DNA from 3 places in the Ruegeria sp. CG11 genome. Region 2 is predicted to be linked to each of the others. Evidence: riboswitches for the same ligand, from Rfam matches in the RefSeq annotation. Region 2 holds a riboswitch; each other region holds the start of a gene.

What was found. Region 2 has a riboswitch for cobalamin ahead of ACR0KW_RS18480 (hypothetical protein). Riboswitches for the same ligand answer to the same signal wherever they lie in the genome.
Region 1: linked by a shared signal. The riboswitch ahead of ACR0KW_RS11930 (DUF1636 family protein) and the one ahead of ACR0KW_RS18480 (hypothetical protein) in region 2 are both predicted to bind cobalamin.
Region 3: linked by a shared signal. The riboswitch ahead of ACR0KW_RS06100 (DUF1636 family protein) and the one ahead of ACR0KW_RS18480 (hypothetical protein) in region 2 are both predicted to bind cobalamin.

Annotation. Positions count from the first base shown of each region.
Region 1 is NZ_JBQFRE010000004.1:124,932-128,168, forward strand. Features, by position in the region: gene ACR0KW_RS11925 (DUF3299 domain-containing protein) at 137-901, opposite strand; cobalamin riboswitch at 1,045-1,245, shown strand; gene ACR0KW_RS11930 (DUF1636 family protein) at 1,348-1,704, shown strand; gene ACR0KW_RS11935 (ABC transporter ATP-binding protein) at 1,701-2,486, shown strand; gene ACR0KW_RS11940 (ABC transporter substrate-binding protein) at 2,506-3,237, shown strand, end outside.
Region 2 is NZ_JBQFRE010000011.1:98,584-101,820, forward strand. Features, by position in the region: gene ACR0KW_RS18460 (bifunctional 2',3'-cyclic-nucleotide 2'-phosphodiesterase/3'-nucleotidase) at 1-34, shown strand, start outside; RNA gene ffs (signal recognition particle sRNA small type) at 74-172, shown strand; gene ACR0KW_RS18470 (alpha/beta hydrolase family protein) at 212-1,069, opposite strand; cobalamin riboswitch at 1,212-1,432, shown strand; gene ACR0KW_RS18475 (hypothetical protein) at 1,390-1,518, shown strand; gene ACR0KW_RS18480 (hypothetical protein) at 1,515-1,922, shown strand; gene ACR0KW_RS18485 (protein-tyrosine phosphatase family protein) at 1,924-2,427, opposite strand; gene ACR0KW_RS18490 (DNA polymerase III subunit gamma/tau) at 2,559-3,237, shown strand, end outside.
Region 3 is NZ_JBQFRE010000002.1:5,227-8,463, forward strand. Features, by position in the region: gene ACR0KW_RS06090 (NAD(P)-dependent oxidoreductase) at 1-591, opposite strand, end outside; gene ACR0KW_RS06095 (LysR substrate-binding domain-containing protein) at 695-1,570, shown strand; cobalamin riboswitch at 1,643-1,851, shown strand; gene ACR0KW_RS06100 (DUF1636 family protein) at 1,946-2,326, shown strand; gene cobW (cobalamin biosynthesis protein CobW) at 2,323-3,237, shown strand, end outside.

The sequences.
Region 1 (3,237 bases), on a different contig from region 2:
ACCAACATCAATCATACATTCAACTAAGATACTTCAGCGTACCTTGAGAAAAGGGTTTGCCAAACCACCAAAGATGACGGGTTTCTTTCGGGAACCAATCTGTATGCCATTCCGGGGGGCCGATCCGGCGGTCGCGTCATTCAGACACCTTCGCCCCGCCGGTCTTGCGGTTGCCTGCGGCGCGGATACGATCGGCGATGCTTTGCGTCCGCTCCGGCTGTTCGCCCTGTATTTCAAGGGTTTCAACGCTATCTGCCTCCAGTCGGAATGTCGCACGCATGGGCAAGAGACCATCCACCACCATCATGTTCTGCTCTGAAGGATCGATGGTCAGCTTTCCGGTCAGTCGGACCGGCTCGTGGACATAGCTGGGCGCCCAGTCCTCATTCAGCTGCACCCGGATCATCTGATTGGGCGGCGGCGGCGGCATGTGGCTGCACATCCCACGCTGAGGCACCAGATAAGCTATGGCATTGCCATCCGCATCGGGTGGCGCCGGAATGGCAAACCCTGCCAGCGTCACAGTCTGACCGTCGAATTCGGGGTTTCCTGCAGTCCCGGCCCGCTCTCGGTTCTGGGCCACGACATGCCGCTGGTCCAGCAGCCAGTCGATATCGATTCCATCCGACGCCAGGGCGTCCTCAGTCTCAACCAAAAGCTCCTGCCATTTCAGCCGTTCTTCGGGGCTGCCCACATCCTGATGCAGCCTGCCGCGCAGGCGTACGGCGAAAAGCACGTCGTCGAACTGTTCGGGGCTTAGATCGCGATACGGGTCGTCGAAGACCTGAACGGACGGATCCGGCAGATCGGACCAATCCAACGCAACCCCCTGGGCTACAGCTGCAGATTGGCCGCACAGGACCAACGCCAGAATCGTCGCAAGGGGAAGCCAATATCGCATGGTTGGACTCTATCGCTCTGCCCGGATCATTCCAGTGGGTTTCTGCAGATGTCGTCTTTGCAGGGCGCTCGGTCGCTGTAGGGCTGCGCCGGAAAACAAACCTCCAAGAATCAAATTTATGATTGACGCATCGGGCCATCTCGGGCAGTCAATCTGGTGATGGTTCCCCCAAAAAGGGGATGAAAAGGGAATACGGTGCGGCCCTGTCAATTGGCCAACTCCGTGACTGCCCCCGCAACTGTAAGCGGTGAGCGACGCCATACACCCACTGGCCTTTTGGGCCGGGAAGGATGGCCAAGCATCGACCCGCAAGTCAGGAGACCTGCCATCATATGTTCAACCAACCCGGGGCGGGGCGTCCTGGAAGGAGGCTATGATGACACGTCTGACACGTGTTCCTATGATTGGCACCTTCTCTGCGCGTTTGAAAACGAGCGGAGCGGGCAATGCCGGAAACACCTGATCATTTCCTTCTGATCTGCGAGACCTGCAAGGGGCCAGAGAATGCTGATGCCTTGCGCACCGCGTTGGAGGGCAATCTGCCTGCGGGCTTTGCGGTGAGGACTGTCGATTGCATGGCGGGATGCGAAAGGCCGACAACTGTTGGATTTCAGGCTGTTGGCAAAGCGCAGTACCTGTTCGGTGATATTCAATCAGAACGCGACATCAACGCAGTTGCCGAGTTTGCACGGCAATTCCACGACAGCGCCGACGGCTGGACCAATGCCACCGACCGTCCGCGCGCATTGTTCACCAAAACCCTGTCCCGTATGCCCTGCCTGAACGTGGAGGAGCACCCATGACAAACCCCGCGTTTCTGGTCGCACGTGACCTGGAGTACTTTGCGCTCAACGGCGACGCCCTGCTGCAGGGCGCTTCGTTCGAACTGGACAAGGGCGCAATCCTGGCCATTGCCGGGCCGAACGGGGCAGGGAAAACAACGCTTCTGAACCTTCTGTGCGGTGCTGCCGAGATGGTTCTGGGGGATGTCCTGATCAACGGGCGCAGCCTTAAACAGATGTCCGCATCAGAACGCGCGCGCATGATCGCCGTGGTCAGCCAGCAAGAGTTTCCCGACGGTCGGTTGCTGCTGCGCGATTACGTTGCGCTGGGTCAGATCCCGATCCGCTCCGACCGATCTGCTGATGCTCACGCGGCCGAGCTTGACCGGATACTGGACTTGACCGGGCTGGGTGCGTTGGCAGGCAAACGGATGGCCCTTCTGTCCGGCGGCGAGCGTCAGCGGGCCCATATCGCGCGGGCGCTGGCGCAGAACCCGTCGCTGCTGTTCCTGGATGAGCCCACCAACCATCTGGACCCGGACGCCAAGGGCCGGATGCTGTCGCTGGTAGCCGAACTGGGCATCACCGTGGTCATGATCGTGCACGACCTGGTCATGATCCCCGAATTCGCCACCCATGTGGCACTAATGAAATCCACGCGCCTAACCAGCTTTGGCCCTGTGGCCGAGGTTCTGACGCCCGCGCATGTGCGCGACACGTTCGGCGTCGACTACCTGTGTTTCCAGCATGAAGGCCGAGTGATCCCGGCCCTGGATATCCGAAGAACACCCGTTTCAAACTAAAGCAAGGAAACTCCCCCCAATGAAACAAATCTGGTCTGCGGCCCTGATCACCGCCTTCGCAGGCGGCGCCTTTGCACATGAGGTGACGGTCGACAATTGCGGCGCGCCACTGGTTTTTGAGACTCAGCCCGAACGGTTGGTCGTGCATGACATGAACATGACCGACATGGCTTTTGCGCTGGGCCTGCAGGACAAGATTGTGGGCCTGACAGGCATCACCGGCTGGTACAAGACCAGCCCCGAATTCGACACGCTGCGCGGCGACATCCCCGAGCTTGCGCCGAAATACCCGACCGTTGAAAACCTCGTCGCGGTCGAACCCGACCTGTTCTTTGCCGGTTGGTATTACGGCATGAAACCCGGTGGCGATGTGACGCCCGACACGCTTGAGCCCTTTGGCATCAAGACCATGATCCTGACCGAAAGCTGCGTGCATCTGGACAAGGAACGCCCCGAGGCCAGCATGGACCTGCTGTTCGACGACGTGCTGCGTCTGGGCAAGGTGATGCATGTCGACGACAAGGCCGAGGCGCTGGTGGACAGCTGGAAACAGGAACTCGCTGCGATCGAAGCGCAGACCACCGATCTGGCCAAACCCCGTGTCTTCCTACTGGACGGCCCGGCGGACGCGCCCTTCACCGCTGGCAAATTCGCCATCCCCGACGCGATGATCGCAGCTGCGGGCGGTGAGAACGTCACCCATGACATGGACACCAGCTGGGGCCGTACCTCGTGGGAGGCCGTTGCCGCC
Region 2 (3,237 bases):
TGAGGGCTTTTTGCTGATCCGTTTGACGCTCTGACGGGTTGTCTTTTCCGCGCCTGTTGCCTATATCGAGCGTCGAGAGGTTGGCGCGGGCGAGCGCCTCGCCAACCTGGTCAGGTCCGGAAGGAAGCAGCCACAACGAGCCCCGCTTGGGTCGATGTCCAACCTCTCACTTCTTCCTCATAGCGAATACAGAACGCCGGAAGCGGCAGTGTCATGCAATCAGTCGCGGCCAAACGGCAGCGTTGCGGCGCGCGAAGGCACCGATATGGCCAACGCCGGGCAGGCCGAATTCACCGGGTGACAACAGATGACGCCGCGCGAGCGACCCATACAAATCAGCCAGCCGCCAGACTGCCGCTGGTGGCACAAGATCGTCATCCTCGAAGGTGAACAGATCCACAGGCGTCTCTGACTGCGCCCAGCGCGCTTCAGGCAGAGTGACCCCGATCTCGGGCAGATAGTTGCGCGGCGCAGTACACCACCGTCGCCACTGCCAATAGACCGATGCAGGCAGATCTGCCCCGAACCCCAGCGCCTTGCCCGGAAGATACCCCAAGGCTTTTACCGCCAAGGGCGCATGGCCGTACCAGAACAGCAAAGCCAGCGCCCGATAGGGCCAGGGGTGATCCGACACCGTCACGGGCCCGGAACAGACGCAGATCATACGGTCGATCTGATCGATGTCAGGTTGTATTGGCCCAAGCATCCCGCCGACGGAATGACCGATGCTCCACTGCTGCGCATCGGGAAACCTGCGCCGCATCTCGGCCCGCGCGGCGGGCATGTCGATCAAAGCCCAGTCGGCCATCTTGACCCGCGATGCCCGCAACGGCCCGCGCAAAGAATGACCAAAATCGCTGTAGTCATAGGTCAGACAGACCATCCCCTGTACCTCAGCCAGCCAGCGGGCAAAATGCTGATAGTAATCCCGCGGCACGCCAGTTGCGCCGTGAATGACCACGACCACTCTAGGAGCCACCGTCGGCAGATACAGGCGTGCGGACAGGGTTCCAGCGCCTGACGGAAACCGGAAATCCTCGGTCGATACAGTCTGTGCAGCGTCCAGCATGGGGCGGCCTCCGGGTTTTTGAACCGATCAGTTCACTTCCTCCAGTCCGCCGTGATTCTCGCCACAAGTCAACAGCGCCCGAACATGACCACACGTCCACTTGGCCGCGCAAATTGCCCGCTTGACTCGGGCCGCCCGCACCAGCTAGCGATGCGGTGATGGTTCTCGTCCCCGGTCCCGGGGCGGGATGAAAAGGGAACACGGTGCGGTTCTGCCCGGTTATGCCGGAACGAACCAAGGCCGCGACTGCCCCCGCAACTGTAAGCGGTGAGCAATGCCGAAACACCACTGGCCGCAAGGCTGGGAAGGTCGGCAAAGCGATGACCCGCAAGTCAGGAGACCTGCCATCGAAGCAAAACCGAAACTCGGGCGGGGTGTCCGGGCAGGTCGTCAGCACGCTGTCACACCTGTTCTACGCCCCCGTCCTGCGCGCGGAGGGCGCACCATGATCTGGAAGACGAAGACACATCAATTCACCGCAACCGTTTGCCAGAAAACCGGCAAAACCTGCCCTGCTCTGGCACAGATGGCCCGCGCAGTCGTGCAGGCGATGGAGGCCGCCGCACCTGCGACCACCCCGGATTTCGAAGTTGAGGGCAGCAGCGAACTGACCCATTGCGCGCAGGGCTGTTTTGCACGGTTTCGCGCGCAGGCGGATCAGATTCGCGTGTTTTGCGGAACCGATGTCGATACCGCGATCGAAACGCTGGACGATTATGCGGATATGATGTTCGGCCTTGAATTCACGACCCGCCCGGCCAAGCTACTGCCGACACCGCCCTGCGCGATGCTCGAAGCCTCGGTGATTGCGCAAAGCCCCGTTGCGCAGCCGGAACGGCACGCGGCGCTATGAACTAGTTGTATGGCCGGGTGCCGGACGCCTGTGCGGCCCACTCCAACTGGCCGTCGGTCTCAACGGCGCAGGGCCGCACGGCGCGCAGGCGTTTCAGCGCTGCCTCGGGGCGTTCGCCGTGTTCGACCATAAGGCGCAGGGCAATCATCCCGGACCGCCCGCAACCGCCCCGGCAATGTACCAACACCCGCCCTCCGCGGGCCAGAACCTGTGCCGCCACCGCGCTGACCTCGGGCCATGCGGCCTGCACCTCAGGCGGCGGCGCACCAAAATCCATGACCGGCAGATGCGCCCAGCCGATTGCCGCGGCGCGCAGATCGTCGCCGAATCCGGCGGCACCCTCCTGCAGCATCTCACCTTCAGTGGTCATGGAAATCACCAGATCGGGCTGCCAGTCTCGAACGACGCCAAGATCTTGCAGGTAATTGCCCGCACGCCCCGGCAGCGGCGAGAGGGCAACCGTACCGTTCCCCACCTGCACGGGATGAATTGCAAACAGTCTCAAGCGATAGCCCTCCTACCTACGCGTCTATGGTACATAAACTGCGACGCAAACGGAAATTCGCCAAGCGGGATGTGGACGCGGGCGGCGGGGGTCTCTACGCTGGATCGGAACCCGAATCCGACAGAGCAGACATGAACGACACGCCCAGCCCCGCCTATCAGGTTCTTGCCCGCAAATACCGCCCGGAAACCTTTGCTGACCTCGTTGGCCAGGACGCCATGGTGCGCACGCTGAAAAATGCGTTCGAGGCCGACCGGATCGCGCAGGCCTTCATCATGACCGGCATTCGCGGCACCGGCAAAACCACTACGGCGCGGATCATCGCCAAAGGCATGAACTGCATCGGTCCAGATGGCGAGGGCAAGCCGACCACCGAACCCTGCGGCCAGTGCGAACATTGCGTGGCCATCATGGAGGGCCGCCACGTCGACGTCATGGAGATGGACGCCGCCAGCCGCACCGGCGTAAACGATATTCGCGAGATCATCGACAGCGTCCGATATCGCGCTGCCTCTGCCCGCTACAAGATCTACATCATCGACGAGGTCCACATGCTCTCGACCAGTGCGTTCAACGCGCTACTCAAGACGCTTGAGGAACCGCCCGAACATGTGAAGTTCATCTTCGCCACAACCGAGATTCGCAAAGTCCCGGTAACGGTGTTGTCCCGCTGTCAGCGGTTCGACCTGCGCCGGATTGAACCTGAGGACATGATCGGCCTGCTCAGCAAGATCGCAGCGGCCGAGAACGCCCAGATCGCGGATGACGCGCTGGCGCTGATCACCCGCGCGGCCGAGGGGTCGGCGCGGG
Region 3 (3,237 bases), on a different contig from region 2:
GGTGTTGAGGTCCATGCCGGCGGCTTTGGCAGTCACCAACGCCTCAGCGCAGGTGATCAGGTTGGCGGTGGCCAGATAGTTGGTCAGCACCTTCAGAACCGAGGCTGTGCCCAGTTCCCCGGTATGCAGCACACGGCGGCCCATCGTGGTCAGAAACGGCAAAATCCGCTCGAAGGTTGCACGGTCGCAGCCGGCAAAGATCGAAATATTGCCGGTCGCCGCCCGGTGGCACCCACCGGACACGGGGCAATCGACGGCGGCGCCGCCGCGTTCGATCACCATCGCACCCAGACGTTTGACCTCGGCCTCGTCGGTGGTCGACATCTCCATCCAGATTTTGCCCGGGCCGACCTCAGGCAGCATCTGCTGCATCACGGCATTCGAGGCGGCGGGGGACGGCAGACAAGTGATGACCGCATCGCAATCCCGCATCATCTGCGCCGGGTTTTCGGCTGCTTTGGCGCCTTGGGCCACAAATTCTGCCACCAGATCGGGGTTGAGGTCATGAACAGTCAGATCAATTCCGTTGCGCAGCAGCGAGCCGGACAGCTTCCCACCGACATTTCCCAATCCGATAAATCCGACTTTCATATTACCCTCCCGAAGGTCGCTGTTTGCGCCGAGTAAACCTGTTGCCTGCCGGAAACAAAAATGAATAATAAAGCTAGTTATGGGCAAAATTTTTTGGTGATAGATGGATCGCCTTCCAAACCCCGCATGGCTACGCAGTTTTGAATCCGCCGCGCGCCATCTGAATTTCACCACAACCGCGCAAGAGCTTGGCCTGACGCAGACAGCGGTTTCGCTGCATATTCGGTCCCTCGAGGCCGAGCTGGGGCAAAAGCTGTTCACCCGAAATGCACGGCGACTGGAGTTGACCGAGCTGGGGCAGTCCTATTCGCTGACGGTGCGGCGAGCGTTGTCAGATATCGCGCTGTCTACCAACAGCCTGTTTGGCCCGGCCTCACGTCAGACCCTGACGATCCGGGCTGCGATTTCGACGGCGACCTACTGGGTGGCCGCTGAACTGCCAGACTTCTCTGCCCGGCATCCGGATATCCCTGTCCGTCTGGTCTCGCACATCTGGAACGACAGTGGGACGCCCGGCGATGTGGATGTGGAAATCCGGTTGGGTTATGGCGACTGGCCGGGGGTGCGGTCCGAAAAACTTACCGATGAAAGGCTGGTTCCAGTCTGCCGCGCCGGGGACGGCTCGCCAATACTGAACAACGGTCCGCTGATTCACATCCTCGGGTACGAGGACAACTGGGCGCGGTATTTTCAGGCCAACGGCACTGCGCCCCCCGACCAGCCACCTCGACATTCGGTGGATACGACAGTGGCGGCGCTGCAACTCGTGATGGCCGGTGCGGGATATGCAACGATCCTGGAGCGGTTCGCAGTAAACGCAATCCGGCAGGGCGCGCCGATTGCGATTGCAGGTCCGGCGATTCCCTTTGCCCAATCCCATTACCTGGTCAGCGCCCAGAGGGCTGCGCAGCCAACGGCGGCAGCGGGATTGTTTTGCGCCTGGTTGCGGGATCGGCTGGCAACCGATGCCGCTGATTGACATAGGCTGGTCGCTTTTCCGTCCTTGGGCGTTTCCTTCCATGTCTCACGCTTGACAACCCCCCTGCCCGTGCCGCATGTCGCTTGCGTTGGTGTCCATCCCCGGATGGATGAAAAGGGAATGCGTCAGCGGTTATCCGTCAAACGCAGCCGCCCCCGCGACCGTGACCGGAGAGGGTGCCCAAAGCCACTGGCCCAAAAGGCCGGGAAGGCGGGACATCCGACAGAGGCCCGCCTCTGACATCCGCAAGCCGGGAGACCTGCCAGCACCCGAAGATGAAACCGGGCGGGGTGTTCCGGTGTCGGGTCCATGTCGCAACACGTGGCCCGCATGAAACCCCGTCCCCCGCAATGAGGATTTGGGGGGATGAGAGACATGACCGTGACCGCACCAGTCGAGCTGCTGGTCTGTACCACGTGCCGCCGCGGCCTGCCCGTCGAGGACGACGCGCAACGGCCCGGAACCTTGCTTCACAAAGCATTGGAACAGGCGGATCTGCCCGAGGGCATCACGCTGAAAGCCGTGGAATGCCTGTCGAACTGTGACGAAGGCTGTTCCATCGTGCTGCGCGGTGGTCCGGGTCGTTGGACCTTTGTCTACGAACACCTCAACGAAAACGACCATGTCGAAACCATTGTCGAAGGTGCCACCAAGTACCTCGCGACTGAGGACGGCTTGGTCAAATGGCGCGAGCGCCCCGAACATTTCCGCAAAAACTGTGCGGCCCGTATTCCCCCGATTGGAGCCCTGAAATGAGCAACCTCGAGAAACTCCCCGTTACTGTGATCACCGGCTTTCTGGGTTCGGGCAAGACCACTCTGGTCAAGCACCTGATGCAGAACCCGCAGGGCAAGCGTCTGGCCGTGGTCGTCAACGAATTTGGCGATGTGGGCGTAGACGGCGACATCCTGAAATCCTGCGCCATCCCGGATTGCCCGGCAGAAAACATCATGGAGCTGGCAAACGGCTGCATATGCTGCACCGTGGCAGATGATTTCATTCCGACCATCGAGGCACTGATGGCGCTGGAGCCGCGCCCGGATCACATCCTGATCGAAACCTCCGGCCTCGCCCTGCCCAAGCCGCTGCTGAAAGCGTTCGACTGGCCGGATATCCGGTCAAAGATCACCGTGGATGGCGTGATCGCTCTGGCCGATGCCGAGGCCGTCGCCGCAGGTCGTTTTGCCCCCAATGTCGAGGCCGTTGACGCCCAGCGCCTGGCCGATGACTCGATCGACCACGAAACACCCCTGTCCGAGGTGTTCGAAGACCAGATCTCCTGCGCCGACATCATCCTGCTGACCAAGCCCGATCTGGCTGGTCCCGAAGGTGTGGCCAAAGCCAAGGAAATCATCGCCGCCGAGGCCCCACGCCCCCTGCCCATGGTCGAGGTTGCTGAAGGCGCCGTGGACGTGCGGGTCGTTCTGGGTCTGGAAGCCGCAGCCGAGGATGACATGGATGCGCGCCCCTCGCATCACGACGGCCACCACGATCACGAGCATGACGATTTCGAAAGCATCATCGTCGAGCTGCCGGAACAGACCGATCCCGCCGATCTAGTCGCCAAGATCGAACGTCTGGCCAATGAGCTGAACATCCTGCGCGTCAAAGGCTATGCCGCCGTCGAAGGCAAACCGATGCGTCTGCTCGTGCAGGCTGTTGGCGCC